Regions from separate parts of the Paracoccus sp. P2 genome, predicted to be linked through region 3. Evidence: riboswitches for the same ligand, from Rfam matches in the RefSeq annotation. Region 3 holds a riboswitch; each other region holds the start of a gene.
The links. Region 3 has a riboswitch for thiamine pyrophosphate ahead of thiC (phosphomethylpyrimidine synthase ThiC). Riboswitches for the same ligand answer to the same signal wherever they lie in the genome.
Positions count from the first base shown of each region.

Region 1 (3,201 bases), on a different contig from region 3:
ATCGCCTCCATGAAGCGGTAAGGGTTGGCGAGGACCAGCGGCAGCAGCAGGAAGAACCGCAAAAGGTTCGAGAACCAGTCCAACACCACCGGCGCGATGCCAAGGGCTTTTACCGCATAGGCATCCACCACCGTGTAGCTGGCGATCAGCCCGCCCGTCGCGGCGCCCCACCGAACACCCGCCTGCCCGCCAGGGCGGGTGAGTGCGGCAAGCTTTCCCTGCGTGGCGATCAGCATGATGCCGAGAACGACAAGGACCAGCCCGACCAGGCCCGTGCCGGTCGGGCTTTCCCCCAGGATCAGGAATGCGCCGATCGAGGACAGCATCGGCCCGGTCCCCCGCGCCACCGGATAGACCACCGACAAGTCCGCCACCCTGTAGCCGCGTTGCAGGCAGAGGCTGTAGGCCAGATGAATCAGCCCGCTGAACAGAACAAAGCCGATGCCTTCCCTGGTCCAGTTGATGCCTCCCTGAACCAGCAGCCAAGCCACCCATGGCGCATAAGCGACGCAGGCGACCAGATTATAGGCAAAGACGAACACCGGCCCGACCGAGGCGGCACGTTTGGCCAGCAGGTTCCAGCTGGCATGGATGAAGGATGCGAGAACGACAAGAAACAGCGAGGCAAGCGTCATTGAGATCCCCTTTGCGCCATCGGCGCGGTTGATCTCGACGTCTCCTCCCCTGGGCTTTTGTCCCTTGGGTGCAGCCAGGGAACTCCCCCGGTCTCTGCAACGCTCGGTCCTGCGGCGGCCCATATGGGTCGGCCCGGAACCCTAGTTGCCACTCGGTCGATGCCGGGATTCTAACCGTTGTGGGACAGGAACATCAAGAGCCGACCGACCGCTTCGCCCCGCAAAGCGGACTAGCCTCCCCCTTAAATCACCCCGCGCCGCGCCAGTTCCCGGCCCAGCGCCTCGGCGCCGGTAAAGTGAATCCCGTCCATGCCCAGCGCGCGGGCGCCCTCGACATTGGCCGGGCTGTCGTCGATGAAGATGCAGTCCCCGGGCCGCAGCCCGTTGCGGTCCATCAGCAGCCGAAAGATCGCCGGATCGGGCTTCAGCGCGCCGACCTGGCCCGAGACCAGGATGTCGGCGAACAGCCCGCCCAGCCGGGGATGCAGCTCCAGCGCATGCGGCCAGGTCTCGGCCGACCAGTTGGTCAGCGCATAAAGCGGCACGCCGCGCGCCAGCAGCGCCTCGGCCACCGCCCAGCTGCCGGGCACGGTCTTTTCTATGGTGACGGGAAAGGCCGCCAGATAGCCCGCCAGATGCCGCGCCTCGTCGCCATGCTCGGCGCGGGCGGCGGCCAGCCCCTCGGCAAAACTGCGCCCGCCGTCCTGCATCCGGTTCCAGCCGGGAAAGTCGATGCGGGCCATCCAGGTCTCGGCCTCGGCCCGGCTGGTGAAGACATCCGCAAAGGCCAACGCCGGATCCCAGTCGATCAGCACCCCGCCCAGGTCGAAAATCACGCTTTTCATCGCATCCTTCCGCATTTCGCCGCGCCCAGATCGGCCGGAATTCCGGGCGGTGTAAAGCCCGAAACCGCCGCCGCCCGCCGGCCATCTTGGCTGGCAAGGCGGACGGATGCATGACAGCGCCGCGACGGGCCGGCCGCGCGCAGCCCTTGCAATAAGGGGCGCCGGGGCCTAGTGTCACGCGGAAGACTCATACACTTGGGGAGCCCCGCACGGGGCTGAGAGGTGCCCGGCACCGACCCATCGAACCTGATCCGGGTCATGCCGGCGTAGGGAAGGGTAGAGTGACGCGGCCCGCAATCCCAGGCCGCCACCCATCCGCCCCGCGTCCCCATGCCCGGCCGAAACGAAAGGCGGGCCATGTCGGGATTGCAGCCCCATCCCATCGCGCTGACCATCGCCGGCTCGGACAGCGGCGGCGGCGCCGGAATCCAGGCCGACCTGAAGGCCTTCTCGGCGCTGGGCGTCTATGGCGCCTCTGTGATCACGGCGATCACCGCGCAGAACACCCGCACCGTCGCCGCGGTCGAGGCGGTCAGCCCGGCCATGGTCGCGGCGCAGATCGACGCGGTCTTCGGCGATCTCGAGGTGCGCGCGGTCAAGATCGGCATGGTCGGCGGCGCCGATGTGATCACGGTCGTCGCCGACCGGCTGGCGGCGCTGCTGGCGGACAATCCGGTGCCGGTGGTGCTGGACCCGGTGATGGTGGCGAAATCCGGCGACGCGCTTTTGCCGGACGATGCCGTCTCGGCGCTGCGCGAGCAGCTGATCCCGCTGGCGACCGTGCTGACCCCGAACCTGCCCGAGGCGGCGCGGCTTCTGGGTCGCCCCCCCGCCGCGACGCCCGAGGAGATGCGCGAGCAGGGCGAGGCGCTGCGCGCCCTGGGCGCCGACCATGTGCTGATGAAGGGCGGTCATGCGACCGAAGACAGCTGCACCGACCTTCTGGTCGGGCCCCAGCCGCTGACCCTGACGGCCCCGCGCCAGCAGACGCCCAACACCCACGGCACTGGCTGCTCGCTGTCCTCGGCCATCGCGGCAGGGCTGGCGCAGGGGCTGACGGTGGCGCAGGCCGTGACCCGCGCCCATGGCTGGCTGCAGGCCGCCATCGCCCACGCCGACGAATTGTCGGTCGGACTGGGGCACGGCCCGGTGCATCATTTCCACGAGTTCTGGAGGCAGGCATGAACCAGATCACCATCCTGGGCGCCGGGGTCATGGGCCTGTGCATCGCCACCGAACTGGCGGCGCGCGGCATCCTGCCGCGCATCATCGACCCGGCCGGCAAGCCCGGATCCCAGGCCTGCAGCTGGCGCGCCGGCGGGATGCTGGCGCCCTATTGCGAGGCCGAAAGCGCCGAGCCGGCGGTGCTGCGCCTGGGCCTCGATGCCGCCGACTGGTGGCAGGCGAATGGCGCCGAGGTCATCCGCCGCGGCACGCTGGTCCTGGCGCCCTCGCGCGACCGGGCGGAACTCGACCGCTTTGCCCGGCTGACCGAGGCGCATCAGCCGGTGAACGGCGAGGAAGTCGCGGCGCTGGAGCCGGAGCTGGCCGGCCGCTTCCCGCGCGGCCTGCATTTCGCCACCGAGGCGCACCTGAACCCGCGCGCCGCCCTGCTGGCCCTGCGCGACCGGCTGGAGGCGCAGGGCGTCGCCATCGAAACCGAGGGCACGCCCACCGGCCTTGTCGTCGATGCCCGCGGCCTGGCCGCCAGGGACGAACTT
Region 1 is NZ_JBGOSN010000007.1:107,761-110,961, reverse strand. It holds gene ACDP63_RS07000 (DMT family transporter) at 1-635, opposite strand, end outside; gene ACDP63_RS06995 (HAD family hydrolase) at 878-1,480, opposite strand; TPP riboswitch at 1,667-1,770, shown strand; gene thiD (bifunctional hydroxymethylpyrimidine kinase/phosphomethylpyrimidine kinase) at 1,838-2,665, shown strand; gene ACDP63_RS06985 (FAD-dependent oxidoreductase) at 2,662-3,201, shown strand, end outside.
Region 1: another riboswitch for thiamine pyrophosphate. It lies ahead of thiD (bifunctional hydroxymethylpyrimidine kinase/phosphomethylpyrimidine kinase); the one in region 3 lies ahead of thiC (phosphomethylpyrimidine synthase ThiC).

Region 2 (3,201 bases), on a different contig from region 3:
GGCAGGGTCAGCACCACCTCGCCCCCCGCGCGCACCACGCGCAGGGTCATGCGCCGCGCCCTGGCCGAGCGCCGCAGCGTCACCGGGATGTCGCCACCGACCAGAATCCTGTCCATCCGTTCCCCCATCTTGCGAAGGGCCGTGCCTCTGCCCATCTTTCCCCCGCACCACCGGCCGCCCGCAAGGGGGAAAAGGCTTTGACAGCCTGCCCCGGCTGTGGCAGGGGACAGCGGATTTAGCTGAACGCGGCAGAAAGAGAACACCATGCCCAAAGAGGAATGGGGCACGAAACGCCTTTGCCCCCATTGCGCGACGCGCTTTTACGACCTGATGAACGATCCGATGACCTGCCCGGCCTGCGGCGCGGAATTTACCGTGGAAAGCCTGACCAACGGCCGCTCGCGCTCGCTGATCTCGGAAAAGACCGCTTCGCGTGACACGGACCAGACAGATCTGGCCGATGACGAGGATCTGGACGATGACGCCGATACCGGCGATCTGGACGACGATCTGCTGGACGATGACGATGACGGCGACATGTCGCTGGACGACATCGCCGACGTGCCGGACAATGACGACGAATAACCCCCTTTCCTGACCAACCCAGGCCCCGGAGCGCGACCGCGCCGCCGGGGCCTTTTTTTCATGGCAAGGACGATGCGGACCATCGACAGACAGGCCATGCGCGCCATCCTGCTGACCCCGCAGGACCGGGTGTTGCTGATGCGGGTCGATTACGGTGGCGGCGACTGGTGGATCACCCCCGGCGGCGGCGCGGAACCGGGCGAGACGCCGGAACAGACCCTGCGCCGCGAACTGGCCGAGGAACTGGGATTCGCCCTGCCCGCCCTAGGCCCGCTGGTCTGGCGCCGCCGCGTGGCGATGACGCTGCACCAGCGGCGCTGGCGGCAAGCCGAGGATTATTTCCTGATCGAGACCGCCGCTTTCACCCCGGCGGTCCAGGACGCCCCCGAGGCCGGCACCATCCGCGAATTTCGCTGGTGGAGCCTTGACGAGATGCGCCACACATCCGAGCGGCTGGCCCCGGTCGGGCTTGCGCGCATCGTGCTGGACTATCGCGCAAGCGGGCCGCCCGGCAGCCCGCCCGACATCGAAATCATCGAGGACTGACGGCTAAACTGCATAGGCATCGTCGAAAAATGCCAGTTCCAGCGTGACCGCGCGGCGGAAGAAATCCCGCGCCTGCTCTGCGGCCTCGGGTCCGGCGCGGTCGAACTCATCCCGCAGGAAGCCCACGAAATCGCGAAAGAACGGGTTGTCGTGCAGCGTGATCCAATCGGCGTGGACGAAATTCTCGGGCAGCGGCTTAGGCGCGCGCATGGCCCAGTCGAGATAAAGCCCCTCGGCCACGTTCAGCACCGCCAGCACGGCGGGATAGGCACGCGTCGCCGCCGCCTCGCGCATCAGCGCCTGGAATCCCGCCATGGGCGCGCTGTCGGGAATGGCGGCACGGTCCGCCTCGCCCACGCCGAGCGCGGCGAAGGCGCGCAGGAAATAGTCGTTCTCCTCGCCCGAGACCATGCCGGCGAAGCGCCCGAAGCGCAGCCGCGATTCGAAGCGGTCGGCCGAGGCGATGGCCGCGCCCAGAAGCGTCAGGAAGGCGTCGAGGAAACGGTGGTCCTGCACCAGGTAGCGCGCCATCACCGCATCCGCGATGCTGCCGTCGCACAGTTCGCGCACGAAGCGGTGGCCGACGGCGGCGGACCATTCCGTCGCACATTCCCGGCGCAGGGTTTCGAAGAAGCTTTCGGTCATCATGCCCTCATGGCTGGGGCAAGGCCGTCGCTGCGGGCGGCCTTGCGGGTAAGGCCGGCAAAAGGCAGGTCGATCATTCCCATTCCTCCGCCGGCATGATCCGGGTCAGGTTCGAAGGGTCACCGCGCCGCCCGTCGCCAGGTTGCGTAAGGCCAGCGGTTTCTCAGCCCCTTGCCGGGGCTCCCCTTGGTGGCGCCAGACTAGCGCGGAGGGCGGCGGCTGTCACCTCCCGCAGGGCGCGGCGGGCATCGTTCCGCCCACAGAATCGTGAGCCGCGAAATGCGTGGCTGGCCGGGCCCGAGGCGGCATTCCAGCTTGCAGCCGGGGGCCAGATGTTATCTCGTTACGGCAGGGCGGGCACTACCCCGTCCCCTGCCAGGATCGGGACCATGACGACAGGCGAAATGCCGAAACCCACGACCGCGACAGAGCTGAACGATCCCGCCGCACCGCGGCAGAGCCCGAAACAGGTCGGGCTGCGGCTGCACCGGCCTCCCCTGCTGACCAATATCTCGGCCGCGCGCTGGCTGCTGCTGGCCATCGTGGCGGCCTCGATCTATTTCTTCCACGGCTTCCTGGTGCCGGTGCTGGCGGCCATGGTGATCGCGCTGGCCAGCTGGCCCCTGCGCGAACGCGCGGCCTATCAGCTGAACCTGGGCCGCACCGGCGCGGCGACGCTGCTGGTGCTGGTGTTGGTCTGCTTCCTGCTGATCCCCATCGCCATGGCACTGATCTATGCCTTCCGCGAACTGCGCGACTGGATCAACTGGGCCATCCTGATCAACAGCTCGGGCGCGCCGACGCCGGGCTGGATGGTCGAACTGCCGCAGGTCGGCGACTGGCTGGACGAGAACTGGCAGACCTATATCGGCCGACCCGGCGGCATCAGCGAGATCGTGCAGCTGGTCAGCGGCTCGAATATCGGCGCGATCTATCGCGGCGCGGTGACGGCGGGAACGCTGGCCTTCCACCTGGCGCTGACCCTGCTGTTCATGCTGATCACGCTGTTCGTGCTGTATCGCGACGGCGACAAGATCGTGGCGCAGATCGACCAGGTCGGCCGCCGCATCCTGCCCGACCGCTGGAGCCGGCTGTCGCGCGTCGTGCCCGCCACCATCAGCTCGACCGTGACCGGCATGACGCTGATCGCCATCGGCGAGGGGGTGATCCTGGGCGTCGCCTATTGGCTGGCCGGCGTGCCCTCGCCGGTGACCTTCGGGGTCATCACCGGCTTCATGGCGCTGATCCCCGGCGGGGCGCCGCTGTCCTTCACCCTGGTCTCGGCCTATCTGGTGGCCAGCGGCTCGCCCGTCGAGGGGGCGGCGCTGTTCATCTGGGGCACCTGCGAGCTGTTCGTGGTGGACAAGACCATCCGCCCGGTCCTGGTCGGCGGCCCGGTCAAGCTGCCGTTCCTGCCCACGTTTT
Region 2 is NZ_JBGOSN010000055.1:15,322-18,522, reverse strand. It holds gene ACDP63_RS21310 (M48 family metallopeptidase) at 1-116, opposite strand, end outside; gene ACDP63_RS21305 (TIGR02300 family protein) at 265-585, shown strand; gene ACDP63_RS21300 (NUDIX hydrolase) at 658-1,131, shown strand; gene ACDP63_RS21295 (TenA family protein) at 1,135-1,776, opposite strand; TPP riboswitch at 1,842-1,973, opposite strand; gene ACDP63_RS21290 (AI-2E family transporter) at 2,166-3,201, shown strand, end outside.
Region 2: another riboswitch for thiamine pyrophosphate. It lies ahead of ACDP63_RS21295 (TenA family protein); the one in region 3 lies ahead of thiC (phosphomethylpyrimidine synthase ThiC).

Region 3 (3,201 bases):
AAAACGGCACGAACCGGGCCAGCATCAGCCCGACGACCGAGCAGAGATACAGGAAGCCCATCCCCGGCAGGGCTTCGAGCGCGCCGATGCCGGTCGAGACATAGTTCGAGATCGTGCCGATGACGCAGGCGATCAGCAGCAGGATCGCGGTTTCGCCGATGCGAATCCGGCGCTCGTCCAGTTCCTCATTGCCCAGGGGCAGGTTGTCAGCGGTCTTGCTCATGATCTCATCCCTGGTTGTAAAGCTCGGGCCGGGCCTTGCGGAACAGCCATTCGGTCAGCGGCAGGGCGACGAACATGCCGACATAAAGCCCGGTGGCATAGGTCAGCACGTTCGAGGCACCCGCCAGGCCAAGGATCAGATCCTTCTGCTCGGGAACGACATTGACGAGGGCGCCCGTGCAGGCCGCCAGCATGGATCCCGACCCGACGCCGCAGGACATGGCCAGGGCGCGGACGTCGAAAAGGCCAAGCGCATGGATCAAGGGCGGCATGATGGCGAAGACGAAGGTGCCGATGAGCGTGCCGGTGGCATAGACGCCCATGACGCCCGCGCCTTCGGGACTGTCGAGGCCGTATTTCTCGGCGATCAGGGCCAGGTTCGGCTCTCGGTCGATGGAATAGACCGCGCCAATGGTCTCGCGTCCCATCCGCAGCAGGAAGACGGCGACGGGAAAGGCGATGGCGATGGTGCCGAGGTTGCCGATCTCTTGCAGGATCAGGGCGGGGCCGGCGTCGATGATGGCCTGGATCTGGGGGCCGACCGTCGTGCCGAACTTGGCGACGAAGGGGGTGATCGCGATGGTGATCATGCCGCCGGCGAATTTCTGCACGCCGGGCGTCAGCAACCGCCTCGTCGCGCGGGTGATGTTCGGATTCAGCACGATGCCCATGGCAAAGGCATAAAGCATCGGCAGCAGGATGATGGCAGCGATGCCGATGGGCAGCCTCAGGACGCCGATCGCCTCGGCGATGCAGACGATGATAAGCACCAGGCCGTGCAACGCCCAGGTTCCAGGGCTGAAGGCAGGGGTTTCCCGCATGGGATTTCCTCTCTGTTGTGGCGGTTTTTGTCGGACTATGAAATCTTCGTGAAGGATCGACCAGCCCGCGAACTGGAACATCGCGTTGCCCGGACAGCAACGACATGCAGCGGGCCGCGGCGTTCCGAGCAGATCGAGCGGTCGGAAGCGCCGCCCGTTTCAGCACGCCCCCGCAGGGCGAATGCCGCGGCTGCGACGGCCTTCAACCGGTGCGCCCGGTCGCCGGGAGCGTGGCGAGGCGCCGGCTTCCCGGACCCTGCCGCCTGGCCCGCCCTGGCCCGCTGCCCCAAAGGCATCAGGCCGTGATCGCCGGCGAAATTCGCCGCCGGGACCGGCGGGGCGAGGCCGTTGCCGGCGCGGCCCGCCCGCGGGCGCGGCGGCGCGTAAAGGAAACGCCCGCTCTGGTTATTGACATCCCCGGCCCCGCTTCGCATGCTGCGCATCTCACCAGGGGTGTCCCGACAAGGGGCTGAGATACTGCTGGGCCGCGAGGCAGCGCAGGGACCCTATGAACCTGATCCAGTTCATGCTGGCGTAGGGACGGTGCGGATGCCTTGCCGGTCGCTGCGACCAATGGGGCATCCTTTTCCTTCCCGTCAGTGCTGGGTCTCCAATGCTGCGACGCGAGGAGCCTCGACATGACATCCAAAGAAACCCTGACGGTCACGACCGGACCGCTGCCCGCCTCGACCAAGGTGTTCAAGCCCGGCGTGCTTCATCCCGACATTCGCGTGCCCATGCGCGAGATAGCCTTGCATCCAAGTGCCGCGGAACCGCCGGTGACGGTCTATGATTCCTCGGGGCCCTATACCGATCCCGCCGCCGAGATCGCCATCGAACGCGGCCTGCCGCGCCTGCGGGACGGTTGGATCGCGGCGCGTGGCGATGTCGAGGCCTATCAGGGCCGGCATGTGAAGCCCGAGGATAACGGCTTCGTCGCCGGCGACCGGCTGACGCCGGAATTTCCCGTCCGGCACCGGCCCTTGCGGGCGCGGGACGGGAGCGCCGTCACCCAGCTGGCCTATGCCCGCGCGGGCATCGTCACGCCGGAAATGGAATTCGTCGCCATCCGCGAAAACCTGGGCCGCAAGGCCGCGAAAGAGGCGCTGGCCCGCGACGGGCAGGATTTCGGCGCCGCGATCCCCGATTTCGTCACGCCCGAGTTCGTGCGCGACGAGGTGGCGCGCGGGCGGGCGGTCATCCCGGCCAATATCAACCACCCCGAGGCCGAGCCGATGATCATCGGCCGCAATTTCCTGGTCAAGATCAACGCCAATATCGGCAATTCCGCCGTCACCTCGTCCATGGCCGAAGAGGTGGACAAGATGGTCTGGGCGACGCGCTGGGGCGCGGACACGGTGATGGACCTGTCCACGGGCCGCAACATCCACAACATCCGCGAATGGATCATCCGCAATTCGCCCGTGCCCATCGGCACCGTGCCGATCTATCAGGCGCTGGAAAAGGTCGGCGGCGTGGCCGAAGACCTGACATGGGAAGTCTTTCGCGACACGCTGATCGAGCAGGCCGAACAGGGCGTCGATTATTTCACCATCCATGCCGGGGTGCGGCTGCGCCACATCCCGCTGACGGTGGACCGCGTCACCGGGATCGTGTCGCGCGGCGGCTCGATCATGGCGAAATGGTGCCTGCATCATCACCGCGAAAGCTTCCTCTACGAGCATTTCGAGGAGATCTGCGACATCATGCGCGCCTATGACGTCAGCTTCAGCCTTGGCGACGGGCTGCGGCCCGGCTCCATCGCCGATGCCAACGATGCGGCGCAATTCGCCGAACTGGAAACCCTGGGCGAGCTGACGAAGATCGCCTGGGCCAGAGATTGCCAGGTGATCATCGAGGGCCCAGGCCATGTGCCCATGCACAAGATCAAGGAGAACATGGACAAGCAGCTGGAGATCTGCGGCGAGGCGCCGTTCTACACCCTCGGGCCGCTGACCACCGACATCGCGCCGGGTTACGACCACATCACCAGCGGCATCGGCGCGGCGATGATCGGCTGGTTCGGCACGGCGATGCTGTGCTATGTCACGCCCAAGGAACATCTGGGCCTGCCCGACCGCGATGACGTGAAGACCGGCGTCATCACCTACAAGATCGCCGCCCATGCCGCCGACCTGGCCAAGGGCCATCCGGCGGC
Region 3 is NZ_JBGOSN010000016.1:45,326-48,526, reverse strand. It holds gene ACDP63_RS12065 (hypothetical protein) at 1-223, opposite strand, end outside; gene ACDP63_RS12060 (DUF3100 domain-containing protein) at 228-1,043, opposite strand; TPP riboswitch at 1,483-1,602, shown strand; gene thiC (phosphomethylpyrimidine synthase ThiC) at 1,682-3,201, shown strand, end outside.